Regions from separate parts of the Arsenophonus sp. aPb genome, predicted to be linked through region 2. Evidence: predicted binding sites of a transcription regulator. Region 2 holds the regulator's gene; each other region holds the start of a gene.

Region 1 (5,268 bases), 840 kb from region 2:
ACTTTTTTAAATTAATATTTACATTTTATTGATCTTTTTAATTTTATATCATTTACAACTCAATCCCTTGATAATTAATTTCCAGTATCCAGTAAGTAATAATACCATTTGGCGTATTCACCGTAACTTCATCATCAATTTGTTTACCTAATAATTCCCTTGCCACGGGTGAATTAATAGAAATCCATTTTTTAATCGGATTAAATTCATCGGCTCCAACTAAGCGAAAAACTTTAATAACACCATTTTCATCTTGTACTTTTACCCAAGCACCAAAATAAACTCTACCTTCCTGCCGAGGATCGGGATCAACTATCTTTAATACTTCAAGACGTTTAGATAAAAATCGAATACGTCGATCAATTTCTCGTAATCGTTTTTTACCATAAATATACTCGGCATTCTCTGAGCGATCACCAAGCGCCGCGGCCTCTGATACAGCTTGGGTGACTTTCGGACGCTCCTCTCGCCAAAGAAACTTCAACTCTTTTTCGAGGTTGTTCCAGCCTTCACGAGTAATATAATTATTTTTCACAATAAAAACTCAGTATGATTAACCTTAATTTAAACTAATTACTATATATAATTCAAAAAAAGTTTTTGTTGACTACATCAGGTTCTAATATCCAAATATAATGTTAACTGGAAATTATTGTTTTCAACACGTATAAATGTGCACATAAGCAGTTAATTGCGTCCTATTTAAGTATTGAAGAAACTAAAATGATGAATAAATCCTTAAGCAAAATTATTGCATATGAATTAGATACAACGCCAGCACAAGTACTTTCAGCTATTACATTACTTGATGAAGGAAATACCGTTCCTTTCATTGCCCGCTATCGTAAAGAAGTCACAGGCGGGCTCGATGATAACCAACTGCGTAAACTTGAAACGCGTTTAAGTTACTTACGTGAATTAAACGAGCGCCGCCAAACTATTCTAAAGTCGATTAATGAACAAGGAAAGCTTACCGCTGAACTTGCTGAAGCGATTAATAACACTTTTAGTAAAACTGAGCTCGAAGATCTCTATTTACCTTATAAACCCAAACGACGTACACGAGGCCAAATAGCAATTGAAGCTGGCTTAGCGCCACTCGCGGAACAATTATGGAATGACCCCCAGCAGATACCAGAACAGATAGCCGAAACCTTTATTGATCCACAAAAAAATATTAATGACACTAAAGCTGCACTTGATGGTGCCCGTTATATTCTAATGGAACGCTTTGCTGAAGATGCAAATTTACTTAGCAAAATTCGTGATTATTTGTGGAAAAATGCCCACTTAACAGCCAAAGTTATCGAAGGTAAAGAAACAGTAGGGGCAAAATTTAGCGATTATTTTGATCACCATGAGCTTATTGCGCATATCCCATCCCACCGAGCACTTGCCATGTTTCGTGGCCGTAACGAAGGTATTTTACAATTATCACTTAATGCCGATCCACAATTTGAACCATCGCCAAAAGAAAGTTATTGTGAAGAAATTATTACCCGCCACTATGGCCTACATCTAAATAATGCACCAGCAGATAAATGGCGAAAAGCCGTTATTAGTTGGACATGGCGAGTCAAAATTCTGTTACACCTTGAAACAGAATTGATGGGTACCTTGCGTGAAAAAGCAGAAGAAGAAGCGATTCATGTTTTCGCACGTAACCTACATGACCTTTTAATGGCAGCGCCTGCCGGTATGCATACCACTATGGGATTAGATCCTGGTTTACGCACTGGCGTTAAAGTTGCCATTGTTGATGCGACAGGCAAACTCATTACTACCGACACTATTTATCCTCACACCGGTCAAGCAACAAAATCTGCAGCAACTATTGCATCCTTATGTGAGAAATATAAAGTTGCCTTGGTCGCCATTGGTAATGGTACTGCTTCGCGTGAAACGGAACGCTTTTTTACCGCAGTTAAAAAACAGTACCCAAATATTACTGCACAGAAAGTGATCGTTAGTGAATCTGGCGCTTCAGTTTACTCAGCCTCTGAGTTAGCGGCACAAGAATTTCCTACTCTCGATGTCTCTTTACGTGGAGCAGTCTCTATTGCTCGCCGTTTACAAGACCCGTTAGCGGAATTAGTAAAAATCGATCCTAAATCAATTGGTGTTGGCCAATACCAACATGATGTTAATCAAACTTTACTCGCTAAAAAATTGGCAGCGGTAGTCGAAGATTGTGTAAACGCAGTTGGTGTCGATCTCAATACCGCCTCTGTTGCTCTTCTTTCACATGTTGCAGGGCTAAGTAAAACAATTGCCCAAAATATCGTTAATTGGCGTAACGAACACGGGCGTTTTAATGACCGCAAACAACTATTGAAAGTTACGCGTCTTGGCACAAAAGCTTTTGAGCAGTGTGCGGGTTTTTTACGCATTATGACAGGGAATAATCCTCTCGATGCCTCAACAGTTCATCCCGAAGCTTATCCGGTTGTAGAAAAAATTTTATTAACCACTAAGCAACCCTTGAAAACGATTATGGGTAACACTAGCGTACTCAATAATCTCAAACCAGAACAGTTTACTACTGACAAATTTGGTATTCCAACAGTAACTGATATTTTAAAACAATTAGAAAAGCCTGGACGAGACCCGCGACCAGAATTTAAAACAGCCTCTTTTGTCGATGGCATTGAAGCAATGGAAGATCTTAAAGTAGGCATGATATTAGAAGGTTCGGTAACTAATGTGACCAATTTTGGTGCATTTGTCGATATTGGCGTTCACCAGGATGGTTTAGTACACATCTCCTCTCTGTCCGATAAATTTATTAAAGATCCGCATTCTTTAGTCAAAGCAGGGGATATTATTACCGTTAAAGTCATCGATATTGATTTAAACCGTAAACGAATTGCGCTAACCATGCGCCTAGATGAGAAAACAGTAGATACACCACAACATCGTAATAAACAACAAACAGGCAGAAATACCCCCTCAGCCAGTTCAACTAAAACATCCCAACCAAACAATACGCTATTAGGTAATAGTGTTATGGGTGATGCGCTGGCGGCAGCACTAAATAAAAAGCGCGAATAGTCAATATGTATATAACTAATAGTCTGATCTAGCATCAGGCTATTACCCTATTCAATTTTAGAAAATCGTTTTTTTTAATAAAAAATAATGAATTAACACTAATTTTAATGCCAATAGTTCATTCACTAGGGAACTATTGATCAATATCAATTGCTGTCATTTAAAAAAAGCGCTAAATTAATTCGAGTAGCACATAATTATGATTATCATTATTAATGTGATAATGATAATATTTCTTATTAAATTTGCTATTCGTCTGGTACCCATTTACGGTATCTTTGTTTTTTGGGCTTTATAGTGGAAGTGTCTATGCCAATTCTTCCTAATCACCGATACAAAATTGTCGGATTTTCAACAGAAATAAATCCAGCTTACCGTCAGAAGTTACTCTCTTTAGGCATGTTACCTGGATCTTTTTTTAGCGTTATTCGTATAGCGCCGCTTGGTGATCCTATTCAAATAGAAACTCGCCGTATGAACTTGATCTTAAGAAAAAAAGATCTTGCACTATTAAATTTAGACGATGCCGGCAACTAAGCGGTATAAAAATATTTTTATGATAATTAAATAGCCTATTGCTTATTACTCATCTGACCCCAGGACTATGAAATCATTAACTATTGGCCTTATTGGCAACCCTAACGCTGGTAAAACAACACTCTTTAATCAATTAACAGGCGCTCGCCAACGTGTGGGAAATTGGGCTGGTGTCACCGTTGAACGAAAAGTTGGCCGCTTTGCAACCGCGGAATATGATATTGAATTAGTTGACCTGCCTGGCACCTATTCATTAACCACGATTTCAGAACAAACCTCACTCGATGAACAAATTGCCTGTCATTTCATCCTGAGTGGCGAAGCGGATATGTTGATCAACGTTATCGATGCCGCTAACCTTGAACGTAATCTTTATCTAACAATACAACTTATTGAATTAGGTATACCGTGTATTGTCGCACTTAATATGTTGGATATTGCTGAAAACCAAAATATTCACATTAATATTGATGAGCTACAAACACGCCTAGGTTGCCCTGTTATCCCTCTAGTATCGACTCGCGCAAAAGGTATTGGTAAATTAAAACAAGCGATTGATCAACATAGTAATAATCTTATTGCAACCCTCATCCACTATCCCGATATTTTGCTCACTGAAGTAGAAAAATTAACTCAAATTATCGACCATAATAAATTCAGTCATCAACAGCGCCGTTGGTTAGCACTACAAATATTAGAAGGCGATATATATAGCCTCGAACGTACCGCTATTCCCGCTGATCAATTAGGTAAAATCAAAGCACATTTGCAGTCCCAACAACCTGAAGAGCCTGAACTTATCATCGCTGATGCACGCTACCAAACTATTGCAACCATTTGCGAAGCAGTCATTAATACTGAAACGGCAAAACCTAATACCTTAACGCAATTTATTGACAAGATCGTCCTTAATCGCTGGCTTGGGCTGCCTACATTTCTTTTTATCATGTATTTAATGTTTATACTTGCTATCAATATTGGTGGTGCATTACAACCCCTCTTTGAAGGTGGCTCAGAAGCCATTTTCATTCATGGAATTCAATGGATTGGCCATACTTTTAATTTACCACAATGGCTGACGGTTTTCCTTGCCCAAGGGGTAGGCGGAGGTATCAACACGGTATTACCTTTAGTTCCTCAAATTGGTTTAATGTATCTATTCCTTTCTATATTGGAAGACTCAGGTTATATGGCACGCGCGGCATTTGTCATGGATAGGCTGATGCAAGCGCTAGGTCTGCCTGGCAAATCTTTTGTTCCTTTGATTGTCGGTTTTGGTTGTAATGTGCCAGCTATCATGGGAGCACGGACATTAGATACCCCGCGTGAACGATTAATCACCATTTTGATGGCACCTTTTATGTCTTGTGGCGCAAGATTAGCTATCTTTGCTGTTTTTGCAGCTGCTTTTTTTGGCAAAAATGGGGCAAGTATTGTTTTTTCTCTTTATTTATTAGGTATCATTATTGCTATCCTAACCGGGTTATTATTGAAATATACTATTGCACGGGGCGCTTCCTCGCCTTTTATCATGGAATTACCGGTCTACCATGTACCACACTTAAAGACATTACTATTACAGACCTGGCAAAGACTGAAAGGTTTTGTGTTAAGAGCAGGAAAAGTAATTATTATTGCTAGTATGATTATCGGGGCACTTAATAGTTTTTCTTTATCCGG
Region 2 (5,268 bases):
GATCTGGCTGTCACTGATCCCATGGCTTTACGTCTTAATATGAGTGTAGTACTGCAAGAAAGTATTCTGTTTGCAGGCTCAATAGCAGACAATATCCGCTTAAGCCAGCCGGCAACTTCTGACGAAGCCGTGACCCAGGCCGCGCAAATGGCAGGCGCACTCGATTTTATTCAACAACTTCCGCAGGGTTTCAATACCCAGTTAGCAGAGAGGGGGATGAATTTATCAGGTGGCCAACGGCAACGTATAGCGCTTGCCCGTGCCCTGTTAACACAACCACGCATTTTAATTCTTGATGAAGCCACTTCTGCGCTAGATTACGATTCAGAAGCCGCTATCATGAAAAATATGCATTATCTATCTGCTGGTCGAACAGTAATTAGTATTGCCCACCGGCTTAATACCATCCGTCATGCTGATAAAATTTGTGTGATAAATGAAGGACAAGTCGTTGAATGCGATAGCCATGATAATCTACTCAGGTTAAATGGGTTTTATGCTCAACTCTGGTATCAGCAAATAGGATCAAAGGCAAAAATTAACGCTTAAACATGACATAAGTTGCCAGTAAGCTCTCATTTATCTGTTTTACTGGCTATGTCTAATTTCACTTGCTCACTAATAGGCTGCTTTATCAATAGGATATATTTTATCTGATAGTAGCGATAGTTATCTTGCTAGGGTATGATTGTTTTAAGTAACTAGCAAATTTCCATCAACATTTAAATTTATGGCAAAAGAGCAGACTGATCGCACAACCCGGGATCTATTCGCCGATGAACTTAGGCCTGGGCGTCCGAAAACTAATCCCTTATCTCGACATGAACAATTAAAAATTAATAAACGTAATCAATTAAAACGTGATAAAAGTAAAGGCTTACGTCGTGTCGAATTAAAAATCAATGAGCGGGCTGTTGCGGCATTAAATATGCTAGCCCAAGAACAAAAAATAAGCCGTAGTGAACTAATAGAACAAATATTACTGACACAATTAGCAAAGAAAAACCGATGAATTGCAGTTTTACTGGTTTATTTTGTCTAAAACACACAAAATTGACAGAATTATGCAGTTATTTTCGTCAAAATAATGGTCATTTAATTATTTATTAATCAACTGTTATTATCTTTCCTATTACTACTATTAGTAACAATAAGATAACTAAACAACGCAAATTAAAATTAAGAGGTTTATTTACTTTATGGCAATCATAGGTATCTTCTTCGGCAGTGATACTGGCAATACAGAAAATATTGCCAAAATGATCCAAGAAAAGCTTGGCGGCGCTGATATTGCTGAAATTCATGATATTGCTAAAAGCAGTAAAGAGGATATTGAAGCATTTGATATTTTACTATTCGGTATTCCTACCTGGTATTATGGTGAAGCACAGTGTGATTGGGACGATTTCTTTCCGACATTGGAAGAAATTGATTTTGAAGGTAAGCTGGTCGCTATTTTTGGTTGTGGCGATCAAGAGGATTATGCGGAATATTTTTGTGATGCAATGGGAACTGTGAAAGAGATTATTGAACCTAACGGTGCTAGCATTATTGGTCACTGGCCAACCGAAGGTTACCACTTCGAAGCATCAAAAGGACTCGCTGATGACACTCATTTTATTGGTCTTGCCATTGATGAAGACCGGCAACCGGAACTAACCGATGAGCGGGTGAAAAATTGGGTAAAACAAATATCCGACGAGCTAGAATTGCCAGCCATCATCCATAGATAGATGCCAATTTTTTTTGTACATGATAATTCCTGCAAATTGTGTAATGATATTAAGACATATATAATTGTAAAATTAGTTTGAAAGAAACAGTATGCTACTGTTAACAATGTTTTGATATTATTGAATTCACTACTAATGCAACAAGGTAGGATCCGCATGACCGACAACAATAAAGCATTGAAGAATGCAGGGCTTAAAGTAACACTTCCACGTTTGAAAATTTTAGAGGTATTACAAGAGCCAGAGTGCCATCACGTCAGTGCGGAAGATCTCTATAAAAAACTCATTGATATGGGGGAAGAGATTGGCCTCGCAACGGTTTATCGTGTTCTAAACCAATTTGATGAAGCGGGTATTGTTACTCGCCATAACTTTGAAGGCGGTAAATCAGTTTTTGAGCTGACACAACAACATCACCACGATCACTTAATTTGCCTAGATTGTGGTAAAGTTATTGAATTTAGTGATGAATCGATTGAAACAAGACAAAAAAACATCGCCGAACGTCATGGTATTAAACTCTCTAATCACAGTCTCTATCTCTATGGACATTGCTCCAAAAAAGACCATTGTGATGAAAACGACTTGGGGCACCCAGCCCGCAATAGTAAAGAAGAAAAATAACCCTGCCTATCACTGTTTTTGTTATTAATCAATTGAAAATAAAAGGAGAATAGCAAGCGTATTTCTCCTTTTATTTAACCGTAATATTTTACTTTATTGTTCAACCTAAAAATTAGCCCAGATTTTAACAATTTTTTCATTTTACCTTGCAAACAATGAGATATCAGTTGAAAAGTATTATGCCTAACACTGTTACAGCTTATTCAGCTACAAATAATCGCTCATGTATAATATCCTTAAGTATGATACAACAAATAATATATGCTTGGCCTATTGTAGGCTATAGCGCTAACATCTTGCTTGACATGCAGCTTACCCTTGCGGTTCAATTCCCCGCTTACGTAACTCCTTCCTTAAGATACGCTTGATCCACATCGCTAAAGAAGTATCACCATCTTTTTTGGCCTGCTCTTCGAGCTGCTCACGAAATTTCTCCGTAAGACGCATTTGATATTGTGGCGAACGTTTTTCTTTTGGTATTGACATTGGTAATTACCAGATATTATGATGTTTAGATGGTAACCATTATTGTAATGATACAGTCACCATAAAACAACGAAGCCCGCAGGTGCTACCAACACCTACGAGCCTCTCACCACAACATTAACAGGGCTAATGCTATGGCTAGTACCAATAGTATCACAAACACATATCTAAAGCGCTATACATTCCTTCACTATCATACCCATAAGATGGGCTCGAAAAGCCAGTTATTACGTTTGATTTTCATATTGGCGAGAGAAAAAGTGCAAGCCCACGCGATATTGACCACGTTTCCATTATTACTTATCTGTCGTCAATCATTGGGGGTGCACAATGCTGTCTGATAGCAATATTCTTTTTTCCGAATGAGCTAATGTGCTTCGCAAGCTAGATATCTCACATTTGAGTACCGATAATATCCTACAGTTAGCAAACAGCAGCGAAGAGTGTTGCGCTGGATTATGCCATAATTTACATTTTTTGGCGAAAACCTTGCTTTCTTTGGCAGATAATAAAGTATCAGAGTTCTCTCTGGAAAGCCTATGTCAATTAGGTCATGGATTGTCAGCTATTGCTATTTTGCTACCTGCTTTAATGCAACTACAAAAATCTGCTGAACAACAAATTAGCAATATTCCCGAGGATTAATATTAATCGTCGCTTCCATTTTGATTATCAATGGAAGCGTTAATAACGTTTATTTCTCTTTTACGATCCTGCGCGCACGGCTTGAAAGTGTATTCATTACATCAAAGAAATATTTTAACACTTATCAAAATAGGGTCAAAAAGTGGTAGCAACTAGGTTGTCAAACTGCTTGCTGATACAAAGTACGAATATGCGCTACATATCTGCTATGTGCGGCTAAGGCGCTATCTTTTTTCTCCGCTATCTGCGGAATAATATTAACGCTACCAATATGATCAACGGCAAAAAATTTATCCAACTTTGGCACAATATCACCATCAACATAGTAGTGATTAATATTACCCTTAACTTTTTTTAAGTTGGCTAAATTGCTATATTGCGCTAACAAGTCGTTCTGTAAACCTAAGCCAAGTTGAGCGCTGCTAAAACATTCTGCTCGAATAGCCTTTTCTGTAGTAGATACTTTTAGCGCAGAATAAGCCGCTAAGCCTCCGCCTAATGAATGACCGCTGGTTGAAAGACTATATTTCTGCCATTTCTCCTGTTGCATAAGTAGTTGCAAATTGTGCAGTAGCTGGCTAGCTTGCTTATAGCAAGCAGGAATGTCACCAAACACATTATTAATATTCGCATTGCATTGATTAATAAAAGTTCTCGGATTCTTCATATAACGCGGCGCTCCACCACTTACCGCTTCACCACTGGTGGTACCACCAAAAACCAAGCGAATTTCCTGCCTAATCTTATTGTGAAAAATATAAGCAACTAATCCGGTTTTACTATCGTTTAATAAACCATGCTGCGGATACAGTTTTATATTGGTCTTTTTAGATAGGAAGCTGGCCAATTCACGATCGATCCCCCATTGGGTGGATTCTAATGTGGCAAGGTTACGGTTGTACACAAAATCAGCTAATAACGCATCATGATAATGTTGCTTGATGCTGGCTTTATCTAACAGGAGACTTAATTTTTGGCAAGTATGCAACTCATTTAGCGACGTTTTTTGTTGTAATATCTCAACATTACTATTATGGATAGTCTTTAATAGAGAGAGCAAATTGTCCTTAGGGGATATTAGCTGCGACTCCTTAGGCAAAAACACATTTTTTACTAAATAGTTTGAATTGATTAAGTTTGGCATGGCATAACATCCTTATTAATAGCCAATGGGTCAGTTTAATAATTATATTTGCCAAAGAGTGGTTATCTTGTTTTAACCAACTAGAAATCTATGACTAAAAGCCATATTTTTCTGTTTAAAAAAATATACTATCCAAACAAACTCTCTCTTCTTTTTAATAAAAAAAGCATGGTTATCAACCACGCTTTTTATAGTCATTATCAATGATATAATTTCTTAGCTGGCGATTTTTGCCCAACTATCTCTTAACCCTACCGTGCGATTAAATACCAACTGTTCAGCAGTATGATCATGGCTATCGGCACAAAAATAGCCCTCGCGTTCAAACTGATAAGCTTTTCCAGCTTGCGCGGTAATTAAACTTGGCTCAACAAACCCATGCCGAATCACTAAAGAATCTGGATTAATAGCGGCTAAAAAGTCCTCTTCTGCGGCCGGATTAGGCACCGTAAATAAGCGATCATACAACCTGATTTCTGCTGGCAGCGCATGTAATGCACTTACCCAATGGATAACCCCTTTGACTTTACGCCCGTCGGCAGGATCTTTATTTAATGTATCAACATCATAAGTACAATAAATCGTGGTAATATTACCTGCTGCATCTTTATCAACCCGATTAGCCTGTATAATATA
Region 3 (5,268 bases), 1.6 Mb from region 2:
AAGCCAAGATATTATGAAAATAGGCTGGACTTCACCGATGGGATCGCTTGGTGAAACTTTAATCCATACGGCGAATAATCATATCCTGCTTTGTGCCCAAAAAGAAGAAAAGATCTTGCCAGCTCAGGTTATCAAACAAGAATTACAAGCTAAAATTAAAAAACTGGAAACGTCTCAAGCGCGAAAACTGAAAAAAAGCGAAAAAGATCCATTAAAAGATGAAGTGCTTCATACGCTGTTACCCAGAGCTTTTAGCAAAATCAGTCATACTTATATCTGGTTAGATATAATCAATAATCTAATTATTGTAGATGCCGCCAGCACTAAACGTGCTGAAGATAATCTGGCATTTTTACGTAAAACATTAGGCTCGCTTCCAGTTGTACCTTTAAGTTATCAAAAACCAATCGAACTAACTTTAACGGAGTGGGTACGCTCGGGCAAACCTGCTAATGGATTTAGTTTAATGGATGAAGCCGAATTAAAAGCACCCGTTGAAGAAGATGGCGTGATCCGTTGTAAAAAACAAGATTTACTCTGTGATGAAATTATCGCCCATATTGAAGCTAAAAAACGAGTAACAAAGTTAGCATTAGAATGGGAAGATCGTATTCAATTTATTCTTTCGGATGACGGAACAATTAAAAGACTAAAATTTAGTGATCTGATAAAAGAACAAAATGACGATATTGATAAAACAGATTTTGCCCAACGCTTTGATGCCGATTATATCTTGATGACAAACGAAATTAGTGCGCTGATAAAATGCCTAATTGATATTTTAGGTGCCGAAACGAACATTTAATTAGCTTGGCTTGGTAATGCGATAAAACCTTTCAGAATGGCGATTTTTAATCGCCAGTTTTATTTTATCGGCTAGATAATTTTACCCTCTCCTCCCAGACTGGATGATATATAAAACCATATTTCTATCCTTCTGCTTGCATAAATGAATCAAATATAATCATCAGTAATAACTTATATTTTTTATTACAAAAATGTTTAAACTATAAATTATGGTTAATCATAGTTAGATTAGTTTTTTATCACTAAAAATTTATAGTAATAACAGTTTCAGTTATATTCGACTGAAAATTCGATTAAAATCAATAATAAGCATAAATTTAAAAACAAAAATAAATTTTATTATTTACAAATAGATAATTGAAATATCGATTTTTATATGAGAAATACTAAATAGATTAAAAAAAACGTTATCTTAGCTAGATAACGTTAATATTACTGTAGTTAAATATTATTAATATACTTTGCTGTATGTAGTTATTGAAAAATCAGCCCATTAAAAATTCTAAAATAGCTTTAAATCATAGCCAGATAAGAAAATGACTATGTTTATTAGATATAAATTCCATTGCAGACATAACTATATTAATTATCCAAATAATTTATAAATACAGCTATTCTACTCAATAATGATTATCTACAATATTAATAATATTATTATCTAATATTTAGCATAATTATTCTATAATTAAAATCTATTTTGATGCAAGTATTTTTTGTTAAATTATTTTGTTCACTCACAACCAAATTAAATTACCTTATTTTTTGTAGGTAAATATAGTGTACATTAAACTTATCTTACTTAAATATATTCACCATGTTTATATAAATTATAAATGGAAGTCGACCATTTAGATGAATAAAAAAAATTATCAACACTTACTCCTAACTTAATAGTTTAAAAAATGAAATTAATAACTATAAATCATATAAAATATAAATATAAGTTTTTTATTATTACATTTTAATTTCATGTGATAGTTTATTATTTTGTAATATTAATAAATTTGAAATCATTAATTGTGTTATTTCATAACCATACTATTAATATGGTTATGAAATATAAAAAATATAACACTATTGATTTACTACTAATGCAATTGAATCGAAACTGGGTATTTAATTACCCAGTTTTGATAACATTAGTAATACACTATTTTGTACTCTGTGACATCTCCATGCCAACTAATCCCACTTTAAGGTAACCAGATTTACGTAATAAGTTCATTACATCCATGATCCTTTCATAATTTACAGTTTTATCTGCTTGAAAAAAAATAGTGGTTTCTTTATTTGTACCAGTTATCTGATCCAATGCTGATGCCAATTGTTCCTGTGAGACATTTTGCTCTCCAACATACATTAGACCATTCGCTTTCACGGTTAAAAATAACGGTTTTTCCGGTCTAGGTTGAGGTTTAGCTGTAGAAGCCGGTAAATTAACTTTAATATCGACTGTCGCTAAAGGTGCCGCAACCATGAAAATAATCAGTAAAACCAACATTACATCAATAAATGGTGTAACATTAATTTCATGCATTTCACCATTATCATTTAAATCATCGTTTAAACGGATCGCCATGAGCACTTACCTTTCTTTATTACTATCAGCTAAATCCAAATCTCTACCTAATAATACCGTAGCCTGAGCAGCTACATCGCCCAGTTGACCACGATAAGTATTAATCATGCGTGCAAATAAATTATATATAACCACTGCTGGTATCGCTGCTACCAGCCCTATTGCCGTAGCTAACAAAGCTTCTGCTATGCCAGGTGCAACAACCGCTAAATTAGTCGTCTGAGAATGAGCTATACCAATAAAACTATTCATAATTCCCCAAACTGTACCAAATAAACCAATGAAGGGTGAAATTGCCCCTATAGTTGCTAAATAACCATTACCTCGCCCCATGTAACGACTAATTGAAGCAACAGCTCTTTCAAGGCGAAAATTGGCACGATCTTTGGTTCCATTTAAATCATGACTACCGGCTGATAATGTTTTTTCCGCCACAACTTCATCATATAATTTTCGAGTAACACTATTTTTTTTAAATGTTGCAGCAATTCCTATCGCATCATCAAGTGATTTTACTTTAGATAATTTTTGCTGTTCTTTTCGTAGCTGTCGGTATGCCCCAATCAGTTCAATGCTTTTTGAGAAAAACAGAGCCCAAGTAATGATTGAAGCAACAATTAATCCTAGCATGACTGCTTTCACAACCATGTCAGCATGCTGATACATACTCCAAATCGAAAGATCTTGATCAAATCCTCGTTGTGCAGTTAATAAATTTGGTTCCTGTTGTAGCGCCGCTAAATTTTTTTCAGTGGCAAGATCTTTCTCGCTTGATTGCTCTCCATTGGCTGAAGTCGTTGGAAGTGAATTTGCAATGGATATATCTTGCTGATTAGGTATATTAACAGGCAGGGACTGCTCAGACAGGCCTGCCTGATTTGTCTCGGCGAATGTTATATTTATCAAACTTATTGCCAAAAAAATAGAAGCTATCAATTTACGCATCAGTTGGCTATCACTCTTCTGTTATTTAACGCGATCTTTTAGCTGATCATACCCTATGCCAGCTAGTCTATTCGTAGTAAATTTTTATTTACCACACTTACATTATGTAAAACTTACTGATCATACCAGACATTAAATCATTTGATAGTAATTATCATTACTATTTGATGAAATTTTTATTTATTTACTTGTTATCAATAAGTTTGCTGCAATTTGACTTGTTCTAATAACGGGTGGCCACAACATACATTTCCCATTTTTAATATTCTTTTCTCTCAGATAGACACCTTTTATTCAACTTGCTTTTATACTAAACCCGTGAATAAATCCAACATAATCCAGCTTTTTAAGGTAAACTGGCAACTATATCAGTTCTTCATTGGTTGTTATTAACAGGGTAAGCTATGCAAGTTCTCAATGAAATCGTGATGGCAATTTGGCATCATGATTTTGCTAAACTAATTAATCCCGATATTTTATGGATTATTTATGCAGTACTTTTTACCATTATCGTATTAGAAAATGGTATTCTTCCTGCAGCATTTCTGCCAGGAGATACGCTACTTATTCTTTCCGGTGCTTTAATTGCAAAAGGTGTTCTTTCCTTTATTCCTACAATCATTATTTTAACTGTTGCTGCTAGCCTAGGTTGCTGGTTAGGTTTTTTACAAGGGCGATGGCTTAGCGATACGAATATAATAAAACAATGGTTAAAACAGATCCCACAAGAGTATCACGATCGTGCAAACCGATTATTCAACAACCAAGGCTTATATGCGCTTTTGATCGGTCGTTTTTTAGCTTTTGTTCGCACACTATTGCCGGTTTTAGCGGGACTTTCGACCTTAAACCACCGTCGCTTCCAATTATTTAATTGGCTTAGCGGCCTGTTATGGATTGGAATCATTGTTTCTTTAGGTTACGCAATAAATCAAATTCCTTTTATCAAACGCCATGAAAATATTGTCATGAATATTTTAATATTCTTACCTATACTGCTACTCATTAGCGGATTCATCGGTTCACTTGTCGTATATTGGAAACATAAAAAAGCCAAATAAATATCATGGATTTTATTAGAACAGAATAAGAAAATGGCCCATCGAGTAGGGCCATTGACAAGAGCGAGTAATAGTTAATGTCGGATCATTTTATGCATCTCTTGGACAGAGATAACCTGCTCTGTGGGATCAGCATTGAGGGAAATCGCTGTCGCAAAGCCGCCATTAATAGTGGTATCATAATTTACTTTATATTGTAATGCACTACGACGAATAAGCTTCGAATCTTCTATTGCACGACGACCTGCAGTAGTATTGACAATATAACTGTATTCACCATTTTTTATTCTATCCTGAATATGAGGGCGCCCCTCATGAACTTTATTAACTAAACGCGGGTTAATTCCTGCCTCACCCAATACAATTGCAGTACCATGTGTTGCATCTAACTCAAAACCATGCTCAATTAATTTAGCCGCTAAATCAACCACCTTGGCTTTATCATTTTCTCTTACAGAAAGTAATGCCCTCCCAGATTTTTTCATCGTAGAAGAACAACCAAACATGGCTTTAGCAAATGCTTCGGCAAAAGTACGACCTATACCCATAACTTCACCGGTAGAACGCATTTCTGGTCCCAAAATAGGATCAACACCAGGGAATTTATTAAATGGCAATACGACTTCTTTAACCGAATAATAAGGTGGAATAATTTCTTTGGTTACACCCTGTTTAGCTAAAGATTGTCCGACCATGACGCGAGCGGCTACTTTTGCCAGTGGTATTCCTGTTGCTTTTGATACAAAAGGCACTGTACGCGCAGCTCGCGGATTTACTTCGATTAAATAAACTTCATTATCTTTAACCGCAAATTGAACATTAACTAATCCTCGAACGCGTAGTTCAAAGGCCAGCTCTTTTACTTGCTCACGCATG
Region 4 (5,268 bases), 960 kb from region 2:
TATGAATACACCCCCGATAAAATCGACTAATAACTTCAAAAAACCTATCGTATTCAGTGGGGCTCAACCGTCAGGGGAGTTGACCATCGGCAACTATATTGGCGCATTACGCCAATGGGTTCACATGCAAGATAATTATGACTGTATTTATTGTATTGTTGATCAGCATGCCATTACAGTCCGTCAAGACCCCAAAGAGTTAAGAAAGCGTACGCTTGATACGTTAGCCTTATATCTTGCTTGCGGTATCGATTTTAAAAAAAGCATTATTTTTGTTCAATCCCATGTTCCACAACATACTCAACTTAGCTGGGCTCTTAACTGTTATACCTATTTTGGTGAATTAAGCCGCATGACACAATTTAAAGACAAATCAACCCGTCATGCTGAAAATATTAATGCTGGATTATTTGATTATCCGGTATTGATGGCTGCCGATATTTTACTTTACCAGACAAACCAAGTCCCGGTTGGTATCGATCAAAAACAACATTTAGAATTAAGCCGCGATATCGCTCAACGTTTTAATTCGCTCTATGGTGAAATATTTACTATACCCGATCCTTTTATTCCGGAAAAAGGAGCGCGGGTTATGTCTCTACAAGAACCGCAAAAAAAGATGTCAAAATCAGATGATAATCGCAATAATGTCATAACGTTATTAGAAAACCCTAAATCAGCAGCTAAAAAGATCAAACGTGCCCTTACTGATTCTGACGAGCCACCACGCGTTTATTATGACTCAGAAAATAAACCGGGTATTTCTAATCTGATAGATATCCTTTCTGGCGTCACAGATACATCTAGCTCGGAGATAGAAAAACAATTTGCTGGAAAAATGTATGGCGATCTTAAAAACACCGTTGCTGAAGCTGTTTCAGATATGTTAATAAATATCCAAAGTCGTTTTGATGAATTTCGTAATAACGAAAAATTATTGAATGATATTATGTCGGAAGGTGCTAGCAAAGCAGAAACTCGCGCTCAAATAACGCTTAATAAAGTTTATGACGCTATTGGTTTTATTAATCCTATAAAAAAATAATTCTCTTCTCCCCGTAAAACACGAGGGAGATTGACACTAAGAATAAATCATTTATAAAAAATTAATAACAATAAATAATAAAATAAGAATTAATCTTTATTTATTAAACAAGGAAACAGTATTTAGTAAAACTAATCATTTTTTTAACTAATTACATAAACAATTAACAGTACCTTGTAATTTTTATTGTTATATTTTCAACTAGCTATCCAAAAATATTAGTAGGCCAGTAACTAATCTGGCACCACTAACATTGATAAGAAACAAACAGGATAAGGTCAATGTTATTTTGCTTTTTCCGCAAAACGTTTCGCAGCTTCATCCCAGTTAACAACTGACCAAAAAGCTTTAATGTATTCAGGGCGACGATTTTCATATTTAAGATAATAAGCATGTTCCCAAACATCAAGCCCTAAAATAGGATAACCAGAAACACCAGAAATAGACTCACCCATTAGCGGATTATCTTGATTAGCTGTCGAAACAACCGCCAATTTTCCATCCGATTTCAAGACTAACCACGCCCAACCAGAACCAAAACGAGTTGCTGCCGCTTTTTCAAAAATTTCTTTAAAATTCTCTACACTACCAAAATCACGTTCAATTGCCGATTTCAGCTCACCCTGTAGTTCAGTACCAATTTTTAATCCAATCCAAAACATACTATGATTGGCATGACCGCCTGCATTATTACGTAAAAAAGTACGTTTATCTGCTGGTACTTTATCTAAGTTTTGAATCAAATCATCTATATCAAGTTTGGCAAGCTCAGGAAAATCTTTTAACGCATCATTGGTATTGTTGACATATGTTTGATGATGTTTGGTATGATGGATTCTCATTGTCCTTTCATCAAAATGTGGCTCTAATGCCCCATATTCATAAGGCAGGGAAGGTAATGTATAGCTCATTTGCATTAACTCCTGTTACTTAAATATAAAATAAATGTTTCAATCAATACTTATTTTACAAGGATTGCCATCATAATGAAAACAATTATAAACAATACATTTTTTAAGGTTTTTATTTATCTATACATATATTAATTACATTCAAATAAAAATTTTGACAAAAAACATCAATTTAATAAATTTAAATAGAATAATTAATCAATAAACAATAAATATAAAATATAGCACCAACATTTACGTGATCACTAACACAAAAAAAAAACAAATCCTTACTCATAAGCTTAGTTAATCGCTATATAGCATATGATTACCTCAAATGAGGAGAAGAAAAATATGATATCAACATTCAAGTACCCCATTCCTACTAAAATTGCCGCACATACCTTAGTTAATAAAATGCAGTATCTACAAGATTATCAATTATCAATTGAAGATCCTGATACATTTTGGCGAGAAAAAGGGCAAATTGTTGACTGGATAAAACCTTATACCAAAGTAAAAAACACTTCATTTGATCCGGGACACATTAACATCCAATGGTTTGAAGATGGCACTTTAAATTTAAGTACTAACTGCCTAGATCGCCATTTGCAATTACGTGGTGATCAAACTGCAATCATTTGGGAAGGCGATGACCCATCACAATCTTATCATATAACTTACCGCCAACTTCATCATGATGTTTGTCTATTTGCCAATGCATTAAAAAAACTAGGTATCAAAAAAGGCGATGTTGTTGCTATTTATATGCCGATGATACCTGAATCGGCTATCGCCATGCTAGCATGCACGCGCATTGGCGCTATTCATTCTGTTATCTTTGCTGGTTTTTCACCAGAAGCTATTGCAGGACGCATTACTGATAGTAAAGCTAAACTTATCATTACAGCAGATGAAGGGTTAAGAGCAAATCGTACTATACCACTGAAAAAAAATGTTGATGAAGCGTTAAAAAACCAGACTGTCGAAACGATTAATAATGTTATTGTTTTTAGGCGAACGGGTAATCAAATCGATTGGCAGGAAAAACGTGATCACTGGTGGCATGAAATTATTAAAGGACTCAACGCTGACTGCCCGGCTGAAGAAATGAATGCAGAAGATCCTTTATTTATTCTTTATACATCTGGTTCAACAGGCAAACCAAAAGGCATCTTACACACCTCTGGTGGCTATTTAGTTTATGTTTCTCTCACATTCAAATACGCATTTGACTATCAAGAGAAAGAAATTTATTGGTGTACCGCTGATATAGGTTGGGTAACAGGACATAGTTATTTAATTTATGGTCCACTATCCAACGGCGCCACTACGCTAATGTTTGAAGGTGTGCCTAATTATCCAAGTATAAATCGCATGGGGCAAATAATTGATAAGCATAAAGTAAATATTCTATATACCGCACCAACAGCAATTCGTGCTTTGATGGCCGAAGGTGATAAAGCTATTGAAGGTACTCAACGCAATTCTTTAAGAATTTTAGGCTCTGTGGGTGAACCTATTAATCCGGAAGCTTGGGAATGGTACTACAAAAAAATAGGTAATAGCCATTGCCCTATTATTGATACATGGTGGCAAACTGAAACCGGCGGTTTTATGCTTTTACCCTTACCGGGAGCAACTGAACTTAAACCTGGCTCAGCCACGTTACCGTTTTTTGGCATTAAGCCCGCGCTTATTGATAATTTAGGTCATTTACTTGAAGGTATTGCTGAAGGCAATCTTGTTATTATGGATTCATGGCCAGGACAAGCTAGAACAATTTATGATGACCATGAACGCTTTGAACAAACCTATTTTTCACTATTTAAAGGTATGTATTTCAGCGGAGACGGTGCTCGCCGCGATGAAGACGGTTATTATTGGATAACTGGTCGTGTTGACGATGTTTTAAATATTTCTGGTCATCGTCTAGGTACAGCCGAAATCGAATCTGCACTTGTAGCCTTTCCTAAAATTGCTGAGGCTGCCGTCGTTGGTGTTCCTCATAATATTAAAGGGCAAGCAATTTACGCCTATATCACACTAAATCAAGGTGAAGAACCTTCAGCAGAACTCTATAATGACGTACGCAATTGGGTGCGTAAAGAAATTGGGCCAATAGCCACACCAGATATTCTTCATTGGACTGATGCATTACCAAAAACTCGCTCAGGTAAAATTATGCGACGTATTTTAAGAAAGATTGCCACTGGCGATATAAATAATCTAGGTGATACATCCACCTTAGCCGATCCTAGTGTTGTCGAAAAATTATTAGAAGAAAAGGATTCGATCAATATTTCTTGTTAGATTAGACAATTACTTATAATAAACTCTAAAAATATTGACAAAGATGGTTGATAAAGTAGATATAATTTAAATATAAAATATATTATTCATTAACATAGATTTATTATTTATATATAGAAAAGCCACCCTAATTAGGTGGCCTTGATATTTTAAGCTTAGCAGTTCCCTACTCTCACATGGGGAGACCCCACACTACCATCGGCACTACGGCATTTCACTTCTGAGTTCGGCATGGGATCAGGTGGAGCTACCGCGCTATAGCTACTAAGCAAATTCTTTTCTATTTATATTCTATCGAACGTTTAAGCAGTGCATTAATCGAATTAATAATTAAATTTATAGATAAATAACGACTAACCAAACTGTTCTATCATATATTTATTTCACTAACAGCCTTAGCTATTAGCATTAAATTAAAGTCTGGCAGCTCCCTACTCTCACATGGGGAGACCCCACACTACCATCGGCGCTACGGCATTTCACTTCTGAGTTCGGCATGGGGTCAGGTGGGACCACCGCGCTATTGCCGCCAGACAAATTCTTTTTTCGCTATCCTGTTTCATTACGCTGCTATCTCGGCCAGCCTTTCGCCTCATTCACATACCTCAGTATGCACCTAGCGCCAGCTCACTGCCATTCACGTAAATTCCTACAGGAGTCAATCTCCGAACAAGCTAAAATTTCTTCTCTCTTCTCAAAACACCTTCGGTGTTGTCAGGTTAAGCCTCTCGGGTCATTAGTACTGGTTAGCTCAACGTATCGCTACGCTTACACACCCAGCCTATCTACGTCCTCGTCTCGAACACCCCTTATAGGACATTGCTGTCAGGGAAGACTCATCTTGAGGCAAGTTTCCCGCTTAGATGCTTTCAGCGGTTATCTCTTCCGCACTTAGCTACCAGGCTATGCCATTGGCATGACAACCTGTACACCAGTGGTGCGTCCACTCCGGTCCTCTCGTACTAGGAGCAGCCCCCCTCAATCTTCCTTCGCCCACGACAGATAGGGACCGAACTGTCT

Evidence for each region. Region 2 encodes Fur, which represses iron uptake genes when iron is present. Its sites were predicted from a motif close to ATAATAATGAGAACNACTATCAA; they were not measured.
Region 1: the regulator Fur is predicted to act here: its motif matches at 3,245-3,267, upstream of feoA (ferrous iron transporter A).
Region 3: the regulator Fur is predicted to act here: its motif matches at 3,473-3,495, upstream of exbB (tonB-system energizer ExbB).
Region 4: the regulator Fur is predicted to act here: its motif matches at 2,026-2,048, upstream of sodA (superoxide dismutase [Mn]).

What each region holds. Positions count from the first base shown of each region.
Region 1 is NZ_CP123499.1:161,636-166,903, reverse strand. It holds gene greB (transcription elongation factor GreB) at 53-538, opposite strand; gene QE177_RS00650 (Tex family protein) at 724-3,051, shown strand; gene feoA (ferrous iron transporter A) at 3,361-3,588, shown strand; gene feoB (Fe(2+) transporter permease subunit FeoB) at 3,656-5,268, shown strand, end outside.
Region 2 is NZ_CP123499.1:998,489-1,003,756, reverse strand. It holds gene QE177_RS04280 (type I secretion system permease/ATPase) at 1-549, shown strand, start outside; gene ybfE (LexA regulated protein) at 731-1,012, shown strand; gene fldA (flavodoxin FldA) at 1,200-1,733, shown strand; gene fur (ferric iron uptake transcriptional regulator) at 1,890-2,357, shown strand; gene QE177_RS04260 (hypothetical protein) at 2,670-2,843, opposite strand; gene QE177_RS04255 (hypothetical protein) at 3,216-3,488, shown strand; gene QE177_RS04250 (hypothetical protein) at 3,649-4,632, opposite strand; gene glnS (glutamine--tRNA ligase) at 4,849-5,268, opposite strand, start outside.
Region 3 is NZ_CP123499.1:2,558,375-2,563,642, forward strand. It holds gene rdgC (recombination-associated protein RdgC) at 1-805, shown strand, start outside; gene exbD (TonB system transport protein ExbD) at 1,958-2,386, opposite strand; gene exbB (tonB-system energizer ExbB) at 2,393-3,331, opposite strand; gene QE177_RS11405 (DedA family protein) at 3,736-4,392, shown strand; gene carB (carbamoyl-phosphate synthase large subunit) at 4,467-5,268, opposite strand, start outside.
Region 4 is NZ_CP123499.1:35,063-40,330, reverse strand. It holds gene trpS (tryptophan--tRNA ligase) at 2-1,045, shown strand; gene sodA (superoxide dismutase [Mn]) at 1,330-1,956, opposite strand; gene acs (acetate--CoA ligase) at 2,290-4,248, shown strand; rRNA gene rrf (5S ribosomal RNA) at 4,402-4,517, opposite strand; rRNA gene rrf (5S ribosomal RNA) at 4,667-4,782, opposite strand; rRNA gene QE177_RS00140 (23S ribosomal RNA) at 4,964-5,268, opposite strand, start outside.